3 regions of the Promicromonospora noduliphila genome follow, and region 2 is predicted to be linked to each of the others. Evidence: predicted binding sites of a transcription regulator. Region 2 holds the regulator's gene; each other region holds the start of a gene.
What was found. Region 2 encodes HrcA, which represses chaperone genes, less so after heat shock. Its sites were predicted from a motif close to TTNGCACTCGNNNNNNNCGAGTGCNAA; they were not measured.
Positions count from the first base shown of each region.

Region 1: AC0QU1_RS17980 (Hsp20/alpha crystallin family protein) is a predicted target of HrcA. The motif match lies at 1,633-1,659, and genes of this name have one in related genera.
Region 3: groES (co-chaperone GroES) is a predicted target of HrcA. The motif match lies at 2,245-2,271, and genes of this name have one in related genera.

Region 1 is NZ_CM167806.1:4,098,487-4,103,779, reverse strand. Features, by position in the region: gene AC0QU1_RS17990 (class I SAM-dependent methyltransferase) at 1-136, opposite strand, end outside; gene AC0QU1_RS17985 (TetR/AcrR family transcriptional regulator) at 133-834, opposite strand; gene AC0QU1_RS17980 (Hsp20/alpha crystallin family protein) at 1,086-1,538, opposite strand; gene AC0QU1_RS17975 (sugar ABC transporter substrate-binding protein) at 1,759-2,985, shown strand; gene AC0QU1_RS17970 (carbohydrate ABC transporter permease) at 3,022-3,972, shown strand; gene AC0QU1_RS17965 (carbohydrate ABC transporter permease) at 3,969-4,796, shown strand; gene AC0QU1_RS17960 (adenosine deaminase family protein) at 4,828-5,293, shown strand, end outside.
Region 2 is NZ_CM167806.1:4,474,345-4,479,637, forward strand. Features, by position in the region: gene AC0QU1_RS19615 (OmpA family protein) at 1-74, shown strand, start outside; gene AC0QU1_RS19620 (16S rRNA (uracil(1498)-N(3))-methyltransferase) at 300-1,067, opposite strand; gene dnaJ (molecular chaperone DnaJ) at 1,078-2,199, opposite strand; gene hrcA (heat-inducible transcriptional repressor HrcA) at 2,252-3,271, opposite strand; gene AC0QU1_RS19635 (hypothetical protein) at 3,671-3,856, shown strand; gene AC0QU1_RS19640 (ATP-binding protein) at 3,934-5,293, shown strand, end outside.
Region 3 is NZ_CM167806.1:921,657-926,949, reverse strand. Features, by position in the region: gene AC0QU1_RS04045 (MerR family transcriptional regulator) at 10-1,224, opposite strand; gene AC0QU1_RS04040 (WhiB family transcriptional regulator) at 1,416-1,703, shown strand; gene groES (co-chaperone GroES) at 1,769-2,065, opposite strand; gene AC0QU1_RS04030 (class I SAM-dependent methyltransferase) at 2,398-3,666, shown strand; gene AC0QU1_RS04025 (glutamate--cysteine ligase) at 3,663-4,841, shown strand; gene AC0QU1_RS04020 (malonic semialdehyde reductase) at 4,946-5,293, opposite strand, start outside.

The sequences.
Region 1 (5,293 bases), 380 kb from region 2:
CGGTGGCCGTCAGGATCTCCTGGGCCATCGGGTCGCCGAGGAACGGCTGCGGCAGGCGGCTGTCGAGCGCCGCGATGCCGAGGGTAATAAACAGACTCTCTTGGGTGGGGGTCAGTTCCGGAAGGGTGATGCTCATGCGTCTCCGCCTTCTTCTGCTCGTTCTTCCGCTCGTTCTTCGGCTTGCGCCCATGCTTTTTCGGCGTTCTTGAGCAGCGCGTCGTCGGTGTAGAGCCCGTGGGTGAACAGCTCCATCGTCGGCACGGACAGGCGGCGCAGGACCTCCGGTCCGAAGGCCTCGTGACCGAGGGCGCGCGCCAGGGCCGGCGGCATGGTCAGCACGGCCAGGCTCAGGAGGATCCCCAGGACGGCTTGGGCGCGGGGGTCCGACGACGGACGCATGGTGCCGTCGGCGAATCCGGCCCGGAACGCCGCCTCGGACTCGGCCACCAGGGCGTCCACCACCGTCGTGGCCAGGGGGGAGTCCTCCTGGATCGCGCGGCCCAGGTACTGCACCAAGAGCTGGTAGTCGCCCGGGCTGGCCAGGTACTCGCCGAGCAGGCCCTGCATCATCTCGGGGCGGCCCGCCGCACCGGCCCGCCTCGTCGTCGTCCGCAGGACGTACTCGTCGCACGCGGCGCGCAGCCCGGCCTTGTTCCCGAAGTGGTGAAAGACCAGGCCGATGCTCACCCCGGCGTCGGCGGCGATCGCCCGCGTGCTCGCCTTCGCGAAGCCGTCGCGGACGAAGTGCGCGACGGCGACGTTGCGGATCCTGGCCCGGGTCGACAGGTCCTCCGCGGAGATGTCGTCCGGGTCGTCGGGAGTGACTGAGCGCATGCTCAACATACTAAGCAGGCGCTCAGTCGCTTGGCAAGGCTCATGCCGCTCCGCGGGTGGGTGCTGTCAGCGGCGTCCGCCGAGCTGGGGCACGTCGAGGCTTTGTGCTGCGCGTTGTGTGGGGGAGCTGTCAGGGGGACGGCGGTAGTGAACGCGTGGCCGGACAGAGCACCGGGGCATCACGGCCAGATGGCCGTGACGCCCCGGGCCTGTCGTGTCCTTGGGGAGCCGCCAGTAGCAGCGAGCGGTGGTCAGGACTCGATGGTCTGCCGGCTCTCGGCCGAGCCCTGGCCGATGGCGGTCGAGCCGGCGGTGTGCGCGACCTCGATCCTGCGGGGCTTGGCATCCTCGCTGACCGGGATCGTCAGCGAGAGTACGCCGTCGGCGTACGAGGCGGAGATGCTGTCGAGCGCGAGCCCGCGGCCGACGGTGAGCTGCCGGGCGAACGTGCCCGTGGGACGCTCGCGGACCAGCCACTGCGCGTCGTCGCCCGAACGCTGCGTGCGTTCGGCGCGCACGGTGAGCGTCCGGTCCTCGACCGAGACGTCGATGGTGCCCGGGTCGACGCCGGGAAGGTCCATGGACAGGACGTAGTGGTCGCCCGTGCGGAACAGGTCCATCGGCAGGCCGGACTGTCGTGCGTTGCCGACGAACGAGCTGAACAGCCGGTCCATCTCCTGGAACGGGTCCCAGTAGGTAGCCATCGCGCATCACCTCCTACGACGATGCGGCCCTGGTCCCTCCAGGACCGCGGCGCTCGACGGCGGCCGGGACCGCCGTCCGGCTACACCACCAGTTTTAGCACTCTCGACCCAAGAGTGCTAGCACGCATCGTGTAGTAACTCTCCCGTTACCCCGCGCGAGGCGCAACGAAACGCGACGCCTTCAGGATGGCGGAAATTCACGCCCTGCAAGGAGAGCAAGATGGCTTCATCCCGCCGGTCCCTCGCCCGGATCAGCGCCACCGGCGCTGCCGTCCTCGCCGCCCTCGCCCTGACGTCGTGCGTCACCGGCGGCTCCGCCTCGCCGGACGCCGACGTCGATCCCGCCGACTTCGAGGGGCTCGAGCTCACGATGTGGTCCGGCGTCCCGTACGAACCGTTCATGACGGTGAACCAGGACCAGCTCAGCGCCTGCGCCGAGGAGATCGGTGCGACGATCAAGGCCGAGGCCTACCCCAGCGCCGAGTTCGGCACGCTCGTGCTGCAGGCCGGCGCCTCCGGCGGCCTGCCGGACCTGCTCATGGTGCCCTCCAGCGACCTGCCGCAGTACGCCGAGGGTGGCATCCTCACCGATCTCGCGTCGTACGGGCTCGCGCCGGAGGACCTCGCGGACTCGACGGCGGAGATGGGCAGGTACGACGGCACGCTGTACGGGCTCGCCTCGCACGTCGAGGTGGGCGCGCTGCAGTACGACACCTCGCTCGTGGACACGCCACCCACCACGTTCGACGAGCTCCGCGCCCAGGCCGCAGAGCTCACCACCGACGACCGGTACGGCATCGCCCTGCCCGGCAACTCCGACGGCGCCGCGTCGTTCTTCCTGCTCGGCTTCATCCTGAGCGCGGGCGGCGACCCCGGCGACTTCGAGTCGCCCGGCACGATCGCGGCCGTCCAGCTCTACAAGGACCTCGTCGCGGACGGCAGCATGTCGCCCGAGATGGTCAACTGGGGCTGGGACTTCCAGGACCAGTACGACTCGGGCGCCGCGGCGATGTCGGTCAACGGCCCGTGGGCCGCCATGCCGGAGGACGGGCAGGCGGTGCCCGGCTTCGCTCCGTACCCCACGGCCGACGGCGGCGAGTCCCGGCAGGCGATCACCGCCTCCGAGTGGACGATCCCCGTCACAGACCCGGTGCGCCAGGCCGCGGCCGCCGAGATCCTCGAGTGCCGCCTCGCCGCGGAGAACCAGCTCGAGGTGGCGGAGGTCCAGTACTACATCCCGGCCCGGCTCGCGGTGGGCACCCAGTGGGAGGCCGACGTCCCCGCGGTCGAGGCGTTCACGTCGGCGGTCGAGGACGCGTACAACCAGGGCGGCGAGCTCGGTGGCGAGTGGCAGACGACGAGCACCCGGCTGGCCAACGCCATCCAGTACGCCGTCGTCGGTGACCTGTCGGCCGAGGAAGCCCTGCGGCGTGCGGCGTCGGAGTAGCCGGATGGCGTACGAGATCTCACGGCCGGGCACGTCATGACCGCGGACACGGCGGTGGCGGCGCAGCGCACCCCCACCGTCGCGCCGGCCGGACGCCGTCGGCGCGCCGGCCTCGGCCGGCGGGTGCGGCGCGGGTACCTGTGGCTGCTGGCCCCCGCGTTCGTCTTCATGGCGGTGTTCTTCGCCTACCCGCTCGGGTACGGCGTGGTCATGAGCATGTCGGACTTCACCGCCGCCACGTTCATCAGCGGCAGCGCACCGTTCGTCGGGTTCGACAACTTCGCGGGCGTGCTGTCGTCGCCGCTGTTCTCGGTGGCGCTGCGGAACACCGTGCTCGTCACGGTGTTCTCGCTCGCCGGGCAGCTCGCGGGCGGGATGGCCCTCGCCCTCTACTTCGAGCGCCGCTTCCCGGGCCACCGGTGGATGCCGTCGGTGATCCTGGTGTCCTGGCTCATCCCCCTGGTGGTCACCGCGACGACGTGGCGGTGGATCCTCCAGGAGGACGGCGCGTTCAACCAGGTGCTGGGTCTGTTCGGGATCGAGGGGCCCGCCTGGCTCTCGGAGCCGTCGCTCGCGATCTGGGCGGTGATCGGGGTGAACATCTGGGCGGGGCTGCCGTTCACGGCGACCATCCTGTCCTCCAGCCTGCGGGGTGTGCCGGCCGAGCTGCACGAGGCGGCGGTGCTCGACGGGGCGGGCTACTGGCGCCGGGTGTGGTCGATCACCCTGCCGCAGCTCCGGCCCGTGATCTCGGTCCTCGTGGTGCTCGGCATCGTCGGCTCGCTCAAGCTGCTCGACCTCGTGCTGATCCTCACGGGCGGCGGGCCGGCCAACTCCACGCAGACCTTCGCGATGCTCAGCTACATCCGGTCGTTCCGGGAGTTCGACTTCGGCGCGGGCGCGGCGCTCGGGAACATCCTGCTCGTGATCACCGTCGTCTTCGCCGTCGTGTACACGCGCGCCACCCGGGGGGAGGACAGGGGATGAGCACGCTGAACGCCACGAACCCGCGCCGCGCGTGGCTGTGGACGCTGGGCGGGGTCGCCGTCCTCGCCGTCTTCCTGTTCCCCGTGTACTGGATGGTCTCGGCCTCCCTGCAGCCGGACGTCAACTCGGTGAGCGTGTCCTGGATCCCCACCTCCGTCGACCTCGGCAGCTACGAGCTCGCCCTGCGCACGACGCTCCCCGGCATCCGCAACTCGGTCGTCGTCAGCCTGCTGACCGTGCTGGTCACGCTGCTCGTCTCGGTGCCGGCGGCGTTCGCGCTCAGCCGGCTCGACGGGCGGATCGTCAACCTGACCCTGCTTGCGATCCTGGTGGCACAGATGGTCCCGAGCATCACCCTACTGAACGCGCTCTACGCGATGTTCTCGGCGCTCGGCATCCTCAACACCTACCTTGCGATGGTGCTCGCCAACTCGACCTCGGCCATCCCGCTGGCGATCATCGTCCTGCGGTCGTTCATGGTGTCGCTCGACTCCGAGGTCCTGGAGGCCGCGACCATCGACGGCGCCACGCTGTGGCAGCGCCTCACCCGGATCGTGCTGCCGCTCAGCCGGAACGCCGTCATCACGGCCTCGGTCTTCGCCTTCATCTTCACCTGGGGCGACCTGCTGTTCGGCCTGATCCTCACCACCGAGAGCGGCATGCAGCCCGTGGTGCTCTCGGTCTACCGCCTGCTCGACCAGCCCACCATCGACTGGTCCACCGTGATGGCGTCGTCCTTCCTGACGAGCCTGCCCGCCATCGCGCTGCTCGTCTTCTCCCTGCGCTACGTGCAGGCCGGCATCGGCGCGGGCGCCGGCAAGTGAACGCCCGGCGCTCGAACGAAAGGACCATGTGATGCCCCTCGACCGCCCGGCCTGGTCGGAGCCGGACGAGCCCTACCTCTCGTTCCCGAAGGTCACGCTGCACGACCATCTCGACGGCTCGCTGCGCCTGGACACGATGCTCGAGCTCGCCGACGCGCAGGGCGTCACCCTGCCCTACGACGACGCCACGGTGCTCGGCGACTGGATGGCCCGCGTCATCACGGAGCCGCCCGAGCCGTACCCGCACTACCGGTTCGCCGTCACGACGTCGCTGATGCAGGACGCCGACAGCATCGTCCGCGTGGCGCGCGAGTGGGTCCGGGAGGCGGCGGCGGACGGCGTCCGCTACGGCGAGGTGCGCTGGGCCCCCGAGAAGCACCTGGCGGGCGGCCTCAGCATGGCCGACGCGGTCGACGCCGTGGCGGAGGGGCTGCGCCACGGCGAGGCCGAGATCGCCGCCGCCGGTGGCCGGATCACCGCCCGCCAGCTCCTGTGCG
Region 2 (5,293 bases):
ATCCGCTGGTCGTCCCGCGGACGTTCGCCGACCTGGAGAAGAACCGCCGCGTGGAGTTCGACGTCGTCGACTGACGCCCGAACCGCACGATGAAGGTTCTCGGGGGCACCGAACCGCAAGTTCCTCACCCCACCGCCGCCGAACCGCAAGTCGCGTGTCGATTCGGGCCCCGATCGACACGCGACTTGCGGCTGGGCGTCGGCGTACACCGATAGGTTGCGGTTCGGCGGCGACGTACACCGACAAGTTGCGGTTCGGCGTCCGCGTCACCGACAAGGCTGCGGTTCGAGGGACGAACCCTATTCCCAGCGGCCCAGGCGGTCGCTCAGCAGGGCTATCGCCACGGGCCCGGCCGTCGAGGTGCGCAGCACGTGCGGTCCCAGCCGCGCGGTGACCGCGCCGGCGTCCGTGAGCAGGGCGACCTCGGCCTCGGAGATCCCGCCCTCTGGTCCGACGACGACGAGCACGTGGCCGGCGTCGGGCAGCGGCACCGTCGCGAGGGCCGCCGTCGCCTCCTCATGCAGCACGACCGTCGTGCCGCCCGCCCCGACCACCTCGCGCGCCCGGGCCGCGAGCTGCTTGGTCGTGAGCGGCAGCTCGACGTCGGGGATGCGCGCCCGGCGGGCCTGCTTCGTCGCGGCCCGCACGGTGCTGACCCAGCGCGCCCGCGACTTCGCCGCCCGGTCCCCGCGCCAGACGACCACCGACCGCTCGGCCTGCCACGGGATGATCGCGTCCACGCCGGTCTCGGTGGCCGCCTCGATCGCGAGCTCGTCGCGGTCGCCCTTGGCGAGGGCCTGGACGAGCGTCACGACGACGGCGGGCGCCGGCTCGACCTCCACGTCCTCGACACGCAAGTGCACCTGAGCGCCGTCGACCGACTCGACGACCGTGCGCAGGCGGAAGCCCGCGCCGTCGACGACGTCGATCCGCTCGCCGGGGCCGCGCCGCTGGACGACGCCGGCGTGCCGGCCCTCCGCGCCGTCGAGCACGTACACGGACCCCGCCGCGTACCCGGACAGCGGATGGGCGCTGGACGCCTCCGCGAGAAAGACTGGCGCGCTCATCGGTGGGCGGTCAGCGCCCGCTGAGCTTGTCGCGCAGGCGCGAGAACACGCCCCCGTGGACCGAGGCGAGCCGCGGCTCCGGCCGCTCCTCGCCCCGCAGGGCGGCGAGCTGCTGCATCAGCGCCGTCTGCGCCTCGTCGAGGCCGGTGGGCACCTGGACCTCGATGTGCACGTTGAGGTCGCCGCGCCCCGCGGAGTGCAGGTGCCCCACGCCGAGGCCCTTGAGCGTGATGACCTGGCCGGGCTGTGTGCCGGGGCGCAGGTCGATCTCCTGGAGCCCGTCCAGCGTGTCGAGCTCGAGGACGGTGCCGAGCGCCGCGGCCGTCATCGGCACCTGGAGGGTGCAGTGCAGCTCGTCGCCGCGGCGCACGAACGTGTCGTGCGCGCGCTCCCGGATCTCGACGTACAGGTCCCCGGCGGGGCCGCCGCCGGGGCCCACCTCGCCCTGCGCGGAGAGCTTGATGCGGGTGCCGGTGTCGACGCCGGCGGGCACGTTCACCGAGATGGTGCGGCGCGAGCGCACGCGGCCCTCGCCGGAGCAGTCGGTGCACGGCTCGGGGATCACGGTGCCGAAGCCGCCGCAGGCCGAGCACGGCTGGTTGGTCATGACCTGGCCGAGGAACGAGCGCGCGACCCGCTGCACGGAGCCCCGGCCCTGACAGACGTCGCAGGTGCGGGCCGACGTGCCCGGCCGTGCGCCGTCGCCGCCGCAGGTGTTGCACACCACGGCGGTGTCGACCTGGATCTCCCGCTTGGCGCCGAAGACCGCCTCGGACAGCTCCAGGTCGAGCCGCACGAGCGCGTCGTTGCCGCGCCGCGCGCGCGGGACCGGGCCGGTGGGCTGCCCGCCGCCGAAGAAGGTCTCGAAGATGTCCTGGAACCCGAAGCCCGCGCCGAACCCGCCGCCCGCGCCGCCGCCGGGCGAGGTGGGGTCGACGCCCATGTCGTACTGCTGGCGCTTGTCGGGGTTGGACAGCACCTCGTACGCGCGCGCGACGTCCTTGAACCGGTCCCCGCCCGCCTCGCCGGCCACGTCCGGGTGCAGCTCGCGAGCCAGCTTGCGGTATGCCTTCTTGATCTGCTCGGGTGAGGCGTCGCGCGGAACACCGAGAATCTCGTAGTAGTCGGTCACAGGTCTCTCTTCGCGGGGAGGTGTGTGGGGAATGGTTCGTGGGCGGGGGAAGTCAGCTCGGCAGCACCCGCGACAGGTAGCGCGCCACGGCACGCACCGCGGCGATGGTGCCCGGGTAGTCCATGCGGGTGGGGCCGATCGAGCTCAGGATGGCCACAGAGTCGCCGTCGGACGAGCCGTAGCCGGACGTGACGACGGAGGTCTCCGCCAGGCCCGCCAGCCGGTTCTCGTGGCCGATGCTCACCGTCACGCCGGCGTCGTCGGTCATCTCGGTGAGGAGGCCGAGCAGGACCACCTGCTCCTCCAGCGCCTCGAGCACGGGCCGCAGGCCCTGCTCGAACCGCATGCCGGACCGCGCGAGGTTGGCCTGGCCGGTCAGCACGATCCGCTCCTCGCTCTCCTCCGCGAGCGCGGTCGTGACGACCTCGGCCACCGCGGCCGCCAGGGGCTTGTGCTCCTCCGGCATGGCCGCTGCGACCTGGGCGAACGAGTCGCCGATCTCGGTGAGGCGGCGGCCGGCGGCCGCCGCGTTGAGGCGGGCGCGCAGCTCGCCGAGCGTGCCGTCGTCCAGGTCGACCGGCACGTCGAGGAACCGCTGCTCCACCCGCCCCGTGTCGGTGATGACGACAACGAGGAGCCGCCCCTCCGCCGTCGGCACGAGCTCCAGGTGCCGCAGGCCGGACCGGCGCAGCGAGGGGTACTGCACCACGGCGACCTGGCCCGTGAGCTGGGCGATGAGCCGCCCGGCGCGCGCCACGACGTCGTCGAGGTCGACGGCCTCGGACAGGAACGTCTCGATCGCCCGCCGCTGCGGCGCGCTCAGCGGGCGCACCTCGGCGAGCTGGTCCACGAACAGGCGGTAGCCCTTGTCGGTGGGGATGCGCCCCGCCGACGTGTGCGGCTGGGCGATGAGCCCGGCCTCCTCGAGGGCCGCCATGTCGTTGCGGACGGTGGCAGGGGAGACGCCGAGCCGGTGCCGCTCCGTGAGTATGCGCGACCCGACGGGTTCGCGTGTCCGGACGTAGTCCTCCACGATCGCCCGCAGGACATCGAGCCTTCGTTCCTCGCTCACCGCGCTCACCTCCGTCCCCAGGTTGAACGTCCGGGACGTGCACCCGGGTTCCGGCCGTTCACCGACACTGCCTCCAGCACTCTCGCCGACCGAGTGCCAATCCTACGCGGCACACGCGAGCGGCCAACCCCCCGACCCGCCGCGCGCACGGTCCCGGGGTGCCGGACCCGCAGGTCAGCCCCGTGACCCGTGGTTGTGACACGTTCGCGAAGGGCTGAGCCGACGGGCCTGACAACTGTCCCGCCGACCGGCGCTTAGGGCAATGCCTTAGGTACCTCGGACCCGCCGGTCGGACCGGCAGCCAAAGATGCGGCGACCGCCCGATCCGCGCGGGGTACCTCACGCACGAGGGTGGAACCACCGCCGGCGAGGGGCCGGCCGCACCCAGGAGGCACCACGATGTTCGGCTTTTCGGACTACGCCGAGTACCGCAGGAACGAGCAGGAGCTCGACCGCCGGACGGAGCAGACCCGCCGGGCGCGCGAGCAGCAGGAGACCGCCCGGCGCCAGGAGGCCGCACGGCACGCCGCCGAGCGCGCCGCACGCGCCAAGGCGGCCGACGCCGTCCGGCCGCGCATCGCCTGAGCCGCGCCGGAACGGCCGTGGCGAACAGCGAACCGGTACCAGGACCGGCACCAGGACCGGCATGGGACGATGAGCCCATGCCGGTCCCCCGCGCCCGCCTCGTGGGCCGAGCCCGTGAGCTCGGCGAGCTCATGGCCGCCCTCGACGACGTCCGCTCGGGCGCCGGCCGCACCATCGTGATCGCCGGCGAGGCCGGCATCGGCAAGACGCGTCTGGTCGACGAGCTGACGTCCCGGGCGGACGGCGTGCTGGTCCTGGCCGGGCAGTGCGCCGACTCCGGCTCGGGACCCGTGCCGTACGCCGCGACGGCCGGCCTGCTCGCCGGGATCGTGGCGACGCTCGGCCCCGACGCCACGGTCGAGGCCGCCGGCCCGGCGGCCGCCGCCCTGTCCGCGGTCACGCCGCAGCTCGTGGCCCCCTCGCCCGACGCGGGCGCCGACCGCCTCCCCGAGGTCCTCACCGACCTGCTCGCCCGCACCGCCGCCGACCGTCCGGTCGTCGCCGTCGTCGAGGACCTGCACTGGTCCGACGACGTCACGCGGGCCCTGGCCGTGCGCCTCGCGCGCGCCGCGCTGCCCGGCCTGCTCCTGGTCCTGACCTACCGCAGCGACGACGTCGACCGCAGCCATCCCCTCCGGGCCGTGGCGGCGGAGCTCGACCGCGCACGGCTGGCCACCCGGCTCGACCTGCGCCGGCTCGGCCCGGAGGAGGTCCGCGAGATGGCGCGGGACCTGCTGCTCGCGGAGTCCTCCGGGCCGGCGGCCCCCGGCCTCGCCGGGCTCGGCCCCGCCGACGAGCTCGCCGACGACATCGCCGATCTGGCCGAGCGCAGCGAGGGCGTCCCGTTCTACGTGGAGGAGCTGGTCGGCTTCCTCGGCACCGACCTGCCGGACTCCCTGCGCGACATCCTCCTGCTGCGCTACTGGAACCTGAGCCGTGCGGCGCAGGCGCTGTGCCGCGTCGTCGCGGCGGCGGGCCCGCGGGTGTGGCACGACGTGCTGGACGACGTCCTGGCCGACGACGCCTCGGGCGCGCGCCCCGGCGTCGGCGCGGAGCCGGAGGAGACGGCGCGCGAGGCGGTGGACGCGCAGGTGCTGGTCACCACCGACGTCGGGTACGCGTTCCGGCACGCGCTCGTGCAGGAGGCCGTGTACGCGGAGCTGCTGCCCGGCGAGCGCAGGCGGCTGCACGCCGCGTACGCCCGCGCGCTCGAGACGGCGCTGACCACCCGCACCCGCTCGGTCGCCAAGCTGTCCCGCATCGCCGACCACTGGTGGCGCGCCGGTGTGCTGGACAAGGCCTTGGCCGCCGCCGTCGCCGGGCACGCGGCGGCGTCGACCGCGGCGGCGTCCACGGCCGTGACCCTGGGCGAGCGGGCGCTCGAGCTGTGGGACCAGGTGCCCGACGCCGAACGCGTGGCCGGCCTGCCGCACCACG
Region 3 (5,293 bases), 2.5 Mb from region 2:
AGGCGTGCGTCACCTCGCCTTGATGACGGCGAGCACCTCGTGCAGCAGCCCGGTGAACGAGCGCACCCGCTGCACCGTCGGCCCGAACGGCAGGTCCGTCGCGGCGGCGTCGGCCCGCAGGCCCACGAAGATCGGCAGCTCCGGGTAGCTCTCGTTCACCGCGTGCACGACGTCGAGGTCGGGCTTGTTCTGCGTGGTGGCCAGCACCACCGCCGTCGGGCGGACCATCGTGACCAGCTCGACCGAGCGGTGGGTGCTCGCGGGGCCGGTGACGATCCGCGCCATCGAGCCCTGCGCCGCCAGGGCCGCTGCGAGCGCGTGCGCCGAGAGCGGCACCACCTCGTCAGGCGCGGCGAAGACCAGCACGATCTTGCGCATCCGGCTCGGGTGGTTGGCCGGCGGGCCGCCGGCCTCGACCACCGCCCGCTCGAACTCCTCGGTGTAGTGACGCAGCGCGCGCAGCGCCGCCGTCGCGAGCACCACCTCGGGCATCTCGCCGGGGCCCGCGAGGACCGTCCGCTCGGACAGCCGCAGCCAGGCCGGCTCCACGAGCTCGGTCCACCAGGTGGCGGGGTCGCCGTCGGGGCCCAGCGCGAGGAGGTTGTCGCAGGCGGTCCTGCTGTACGCCAGGGCGGCGTCGACCAGGGCGGACACCCGGCCCGACGTCGGCGCGGGGGACGTGGCCGACCGCGGCCCCGACCCGGCGGGGGCGGCTGGCTCGCGTCCGACCGCGCCGCCGGGCAGGGCCCGCAGGTGCCCGCGGCCGCGCGGCTCGTCCTTCCGTTCGCCGCCCGACGCCGGACGCGCCGGGTCGTCCTGCTTGCCCGCGGCCGGCGCCTCGATGGTGCCAAGGAACTTCTCGGTGAACTCGGGCGCCCCGTCTCCCGGCTCACCCTCCACCTGCACCGTGGGCAGCGCCGGGGCGCTCCGGGTGGCGACCTCCAGCTCCGCGTCCCCTGCCTCGACGGCGGCGCGGGCGGCGTCGACCGGCGCCACGCCCTCGAGGGTCAGCCGGCGCATGACGAGCAGCCTGGCGACGTCGTCCGGGGTGTAGCGGCGGTGCGATCCAGCCGTGCGGCCCGACGGGCCGAGCCCGTACCGGCGGTCCCAGGTACGCAGGGTCGCCGGTGCGACCCCGAGGCGTCTGGCCACCGCAGCGACGGCCAGTCCGGGGCTGGAAGTACGTGACCCGCCCGAGTTCTGGGCGGGTCGCGAAGATGTCATGGTCTCGATTCTGCCGACCGGACCCTCTCCGCGCCACTGCGAAAACCGGCGTGCCGCCGATCTCGGTCGATTTCGGTTCACAGCGGAACAAATCCGGTCAGTACTGACGCGCTTGGGGCTGACCCGTTTCGGGTCGCATGACGAAAAACTGCCCCTTGAACAACTTCTGCACAACTTGTAAGTTGTTCGCCATGACGGAGATCTCGAGGCTTCCCGGTCCGGTGATGGAGCTGTGGGAATGGCAGTACCAGGGCGCTTGCCGCGACGCGGACGACACTCTGTTCTTCCACCCCGAGGGTGAGCGGGGGTCGACCCGGCGCCGGCGCGCCGAGGCCGCCAAGGCGATCTGCCGCTCCTGCCCTGTGATGATGCAGTGCCGCGAGCAGTCGCTCCGCGTGCGCGAGCCGTACGGCGTGTGGGGTGGGCTCAGCGAGGACGAGCGGTCGGCGATCCTCGCCGGCAAGTCGGTCTCCGCCTGACGACACGATGAGGGCCCCGCACCGTGTGGTGCGGGGCCCTCATTACTACCTGGCGTGGGCTGGAGTCAGCTCACGACCACGGCGAGGACGTCGCGGGCCGAGAGCACCAGGTACTCCTCGCCCGCGTACTTGACCTCGGTGCCGCCGTACTTGGAGTAGATCACCTTGTCACCGACGGCGACGTCCAGCGGCACACGGTTGCCGTTGTCGTCGATGCGGCCCTGACCGACGGCCAGAACCTCGCCCTCCTGGGGCTTCTCCTTCGCGGTGTCCGGGATGACCAGGCCGGAAGCGGTCGTGGTCTCGGCCTCGAGAGCCTTGACGACGATCCGGTCCTCGAGCGGCTTGATGGGGACCGACACGTCGGACCTCCTCTTTCGTGAGCGGATCAGAGATCGGCTGCTTGGTTGACTGAGTGGCTCGAACGTTCGACGGTCCGCCGTCGTCGCGGGTGCCGGCGGGCACGAACGTCTGGGTCCTCCGCCACGGGCCCCGGCGACCGGGATCCACGGCGGTGAACAACCCCAAATCTAGGTCGGCGCTAGCACTCGGTCAAGGCGAGTGCCAACGGGGCGGGGCAGCTCACACACCGCCCGGCCGCCGCACCACCCACACCCCGGGATCTCGTCATCTCTACGAAAAGGTTGCGTCGCGCTACTCGCCATGACCAGGACAAACGTGGAAAGATCTTCCCATGGATGCGGCGATTCTAAGCAAACTGCTCAGCCCCGAAGGCTGGGCGCTGCTTGGCTCCCTCCCACCGTACGACGAGCGGGACGCGATGAAGACCGTCACGGCGCTGCGCGCCAGGGGCGTCTCGGCGGACCTCGCGGCCGCCGTCGTGACCCAGTCCCGGCTGCGCGCCAGGGCCCGGGACAAGTTCGGTGACTTCGCGGACGGGATGCTGTTCACGGCGGACGGTCTGGAGCAGGCCACCCGGCTCGTCGTCGCCGCACTGCACGCCCGCCGCTATCTCGAGGCGGGAGTCACCGCCGTCGCCGACCTGACCTGCGGTATCGGCGCCGACTCGCTCGCCTTCGCCGGGACGGGGCTCCGCGTCGTCGCCACCGACCTGGACGAGTGCACCGCCGCCATCGCGCAGTGGAACCTGCGCCACTTCCCCGAGGCGGAGGTGCGGCAGGCCGACGGCCTCACGCTGGACCTGCGTGCGGAGGGGATCGAGGGCGTCTACGCCGACCCGGCCCGCCGCGTGCGCGGCGGCGCGGGCGGCCAGAGCCGCCGCATCTTCGACCCCCGGGCCTACGAGCCCCCGCTCGACGCCGTCTGGGCGCTGCGCGAGGCGGTGCCGGCGGTCGGCATCAAGGTGGGCCCCGGCATCGCGCACGACGGGCTACCCGACGACGCGGAGACCCAGTGGGTCTCCGTCGACGGCGACGTGGTCGAGGCCGGCCTCTGGTTCGGTCCGCTCGCACCGGACGGCCCCGGCCGCTCGGCGCTCGTGCTGCGCACCTTCACGGACGACGACGGCAAGGAGCACACCCTCAGCCGCACCGTCCGGGGCGACGGCGGCGACCCGGACGTCGGCGGCGTCGGCCAGTACCTCTACGAGCCCGACGGGGCGGTCATCCGTGCCGGCCTCGTGGGCCAGGCCGCGGCCGAGCTGGGCGGACGCCTCGTGGACCCGACGATCGCGTACATCACCACGGACGACCGCGCCGACCTGCCGTCGGCCCGGCCCGCCGAGCCCGCCGGCGCGCAGGCTCCGATCGCCACCGGATACCGGGTGCTCGACACGATGCCGTTCGGCCTCAAGCGGCTCAAGTCCTACCTGCGCGACCGGAACGTCGGGCGCATCACGATCAAGAAGCGGGGCACCGCCGTCGTGCCCGAACAACTTCGCAAGCAGCTCGTGCTCACCGGGACCGAGGAGGCGACGATCGTGCTCACACGCGTGGCAGGCAGCCAACAGGTACTTCTCGTCGAACCCCTGGGAGCCGCATGAGCTCGCCGGCGCGGCTCAGCTTCGGCGAATCCCCACGCTCGACCGTGGGCCTCGAGTGGGAGATCGGGCTCGTCGAGCCCAGCACCGCCGAACTGTCCCAGGCCGGGCCGGAGGTGCTCGACGCCCTCGCGCGCGACGCCGGCAATCCGCAGGGCGGCGACGCCGACGGCTATCCCCCGCACGTCACCGGCGAGTTCATGAAGAACACCATCGAGCTGGTGACCGGCGTCTGCCGCACGGTCGCCGACGCGGGCCGGGATCTCACGCGCACGATCGAGCGGGTGCGGACGGTGACCGACCCGCTGGGCCTCGACCTCATGGGCGGCGGCACGCACCCGTTCGCGCGCGCCGCCGACCAGGAGATCGGCGACAAGGCGCGCTACGCGCGCATCCGCGAGCGCACCGGGGTGTGGGGCGCGCAGCTCATCATCTGGGGGCTGCACGTGCACGTCGGGATCGAGCACCGCGACAAGGCGCTGCCGCTGATGCGCGGCATGCTGCCCTACTTTCCGCACCTGCAGGCGCTGTCGGCCGGGTCGCCGTACTGGGCGGGCCAGCACACGGGGTACGCCTCGAACCGGTCGCTGCTGTTCCAGCAGATCCCGAGCGCCGGGCTGCCCGTCGCCTTCGAGACGTGGCAGGAGCTCGAGGCGTACGCGGGCGACCTGCTGCACGTCGGCGCCGTCGAGGGGTTCAACGAGGTGCACTGGGACATCCGCCCCTCGCCGACGCTCGGCACGCTGGAGGTCCGGGTGTGCGACGGACCGACCAACCTGACGGAGGCCCTCACGCTCGGGGCGCTCGTGCACTGCCTGGTGGAGCACCTGTCCACGCAGCTCGACCAGGGCCGGACCCTGCCCGCGCTGCCGCCGTGGTTCGTGGCCGAGAACAAGTTCCGCTCGGCGCGCTACGGCCTGGACGCCACCATCATCCTGGACGCCGACGGCAACCAGGGGTCGGTCGTCGACTCGATCGCCAAGCTGATGGTCGAGCTCGAACCCGTCGCGGAGCGGCTGGGCTGCGCCGCGGAGCTGGCCGGGGTGCGGGACATCGTCCGCGCCGGGCCCTCCTACCGGCGGCAGCAGGTGGTGGCGGCGGCGCACGACGGCGACCTGGTGCCCGTGGTGCGCTCGATGGTGGAGGAGATGCGGGCCGGGCGGCCGCTGGTGGGCTGACCGGGTCCGGGCGGTCGGGGCGCGGCTGACGAGTGCCCTGCCGCTCCCCGCGGCAGGCTCGGCTGACCGGCCCCGACCGTCCAGCGGCCGGGGCCGGGCCGCCGTCAGACGACCTGCGCGGCGTCGTCGAAGCTCAGGCGCGGTGCGCGCGGACGGGTGGTGTCGGCACCCTCTGCCGCGCTGACGTTGACGACCAGGAAGCTCTTCCAGCCGTTCTCGGCGAAGAACTCCGCGTCGATCGCGTCGTAGATCCCGTGCATCGGACCGGCCGCCAGGCCTGCGGCCCGCAGGCCGACGATCAGGTACCCGGCCTGGAGCAGCGCGCTGGTGCGGGCCGCCTCGGCACGCGCCCCGGCGTCGCCGGCGAACATCTCGCGGGCGCCTGGCATGTGCGGGACCAGCACGTCGAGGTGCTCGTGGAAGTCGGTGTCGTACGCGAGCACGAGGGTGAC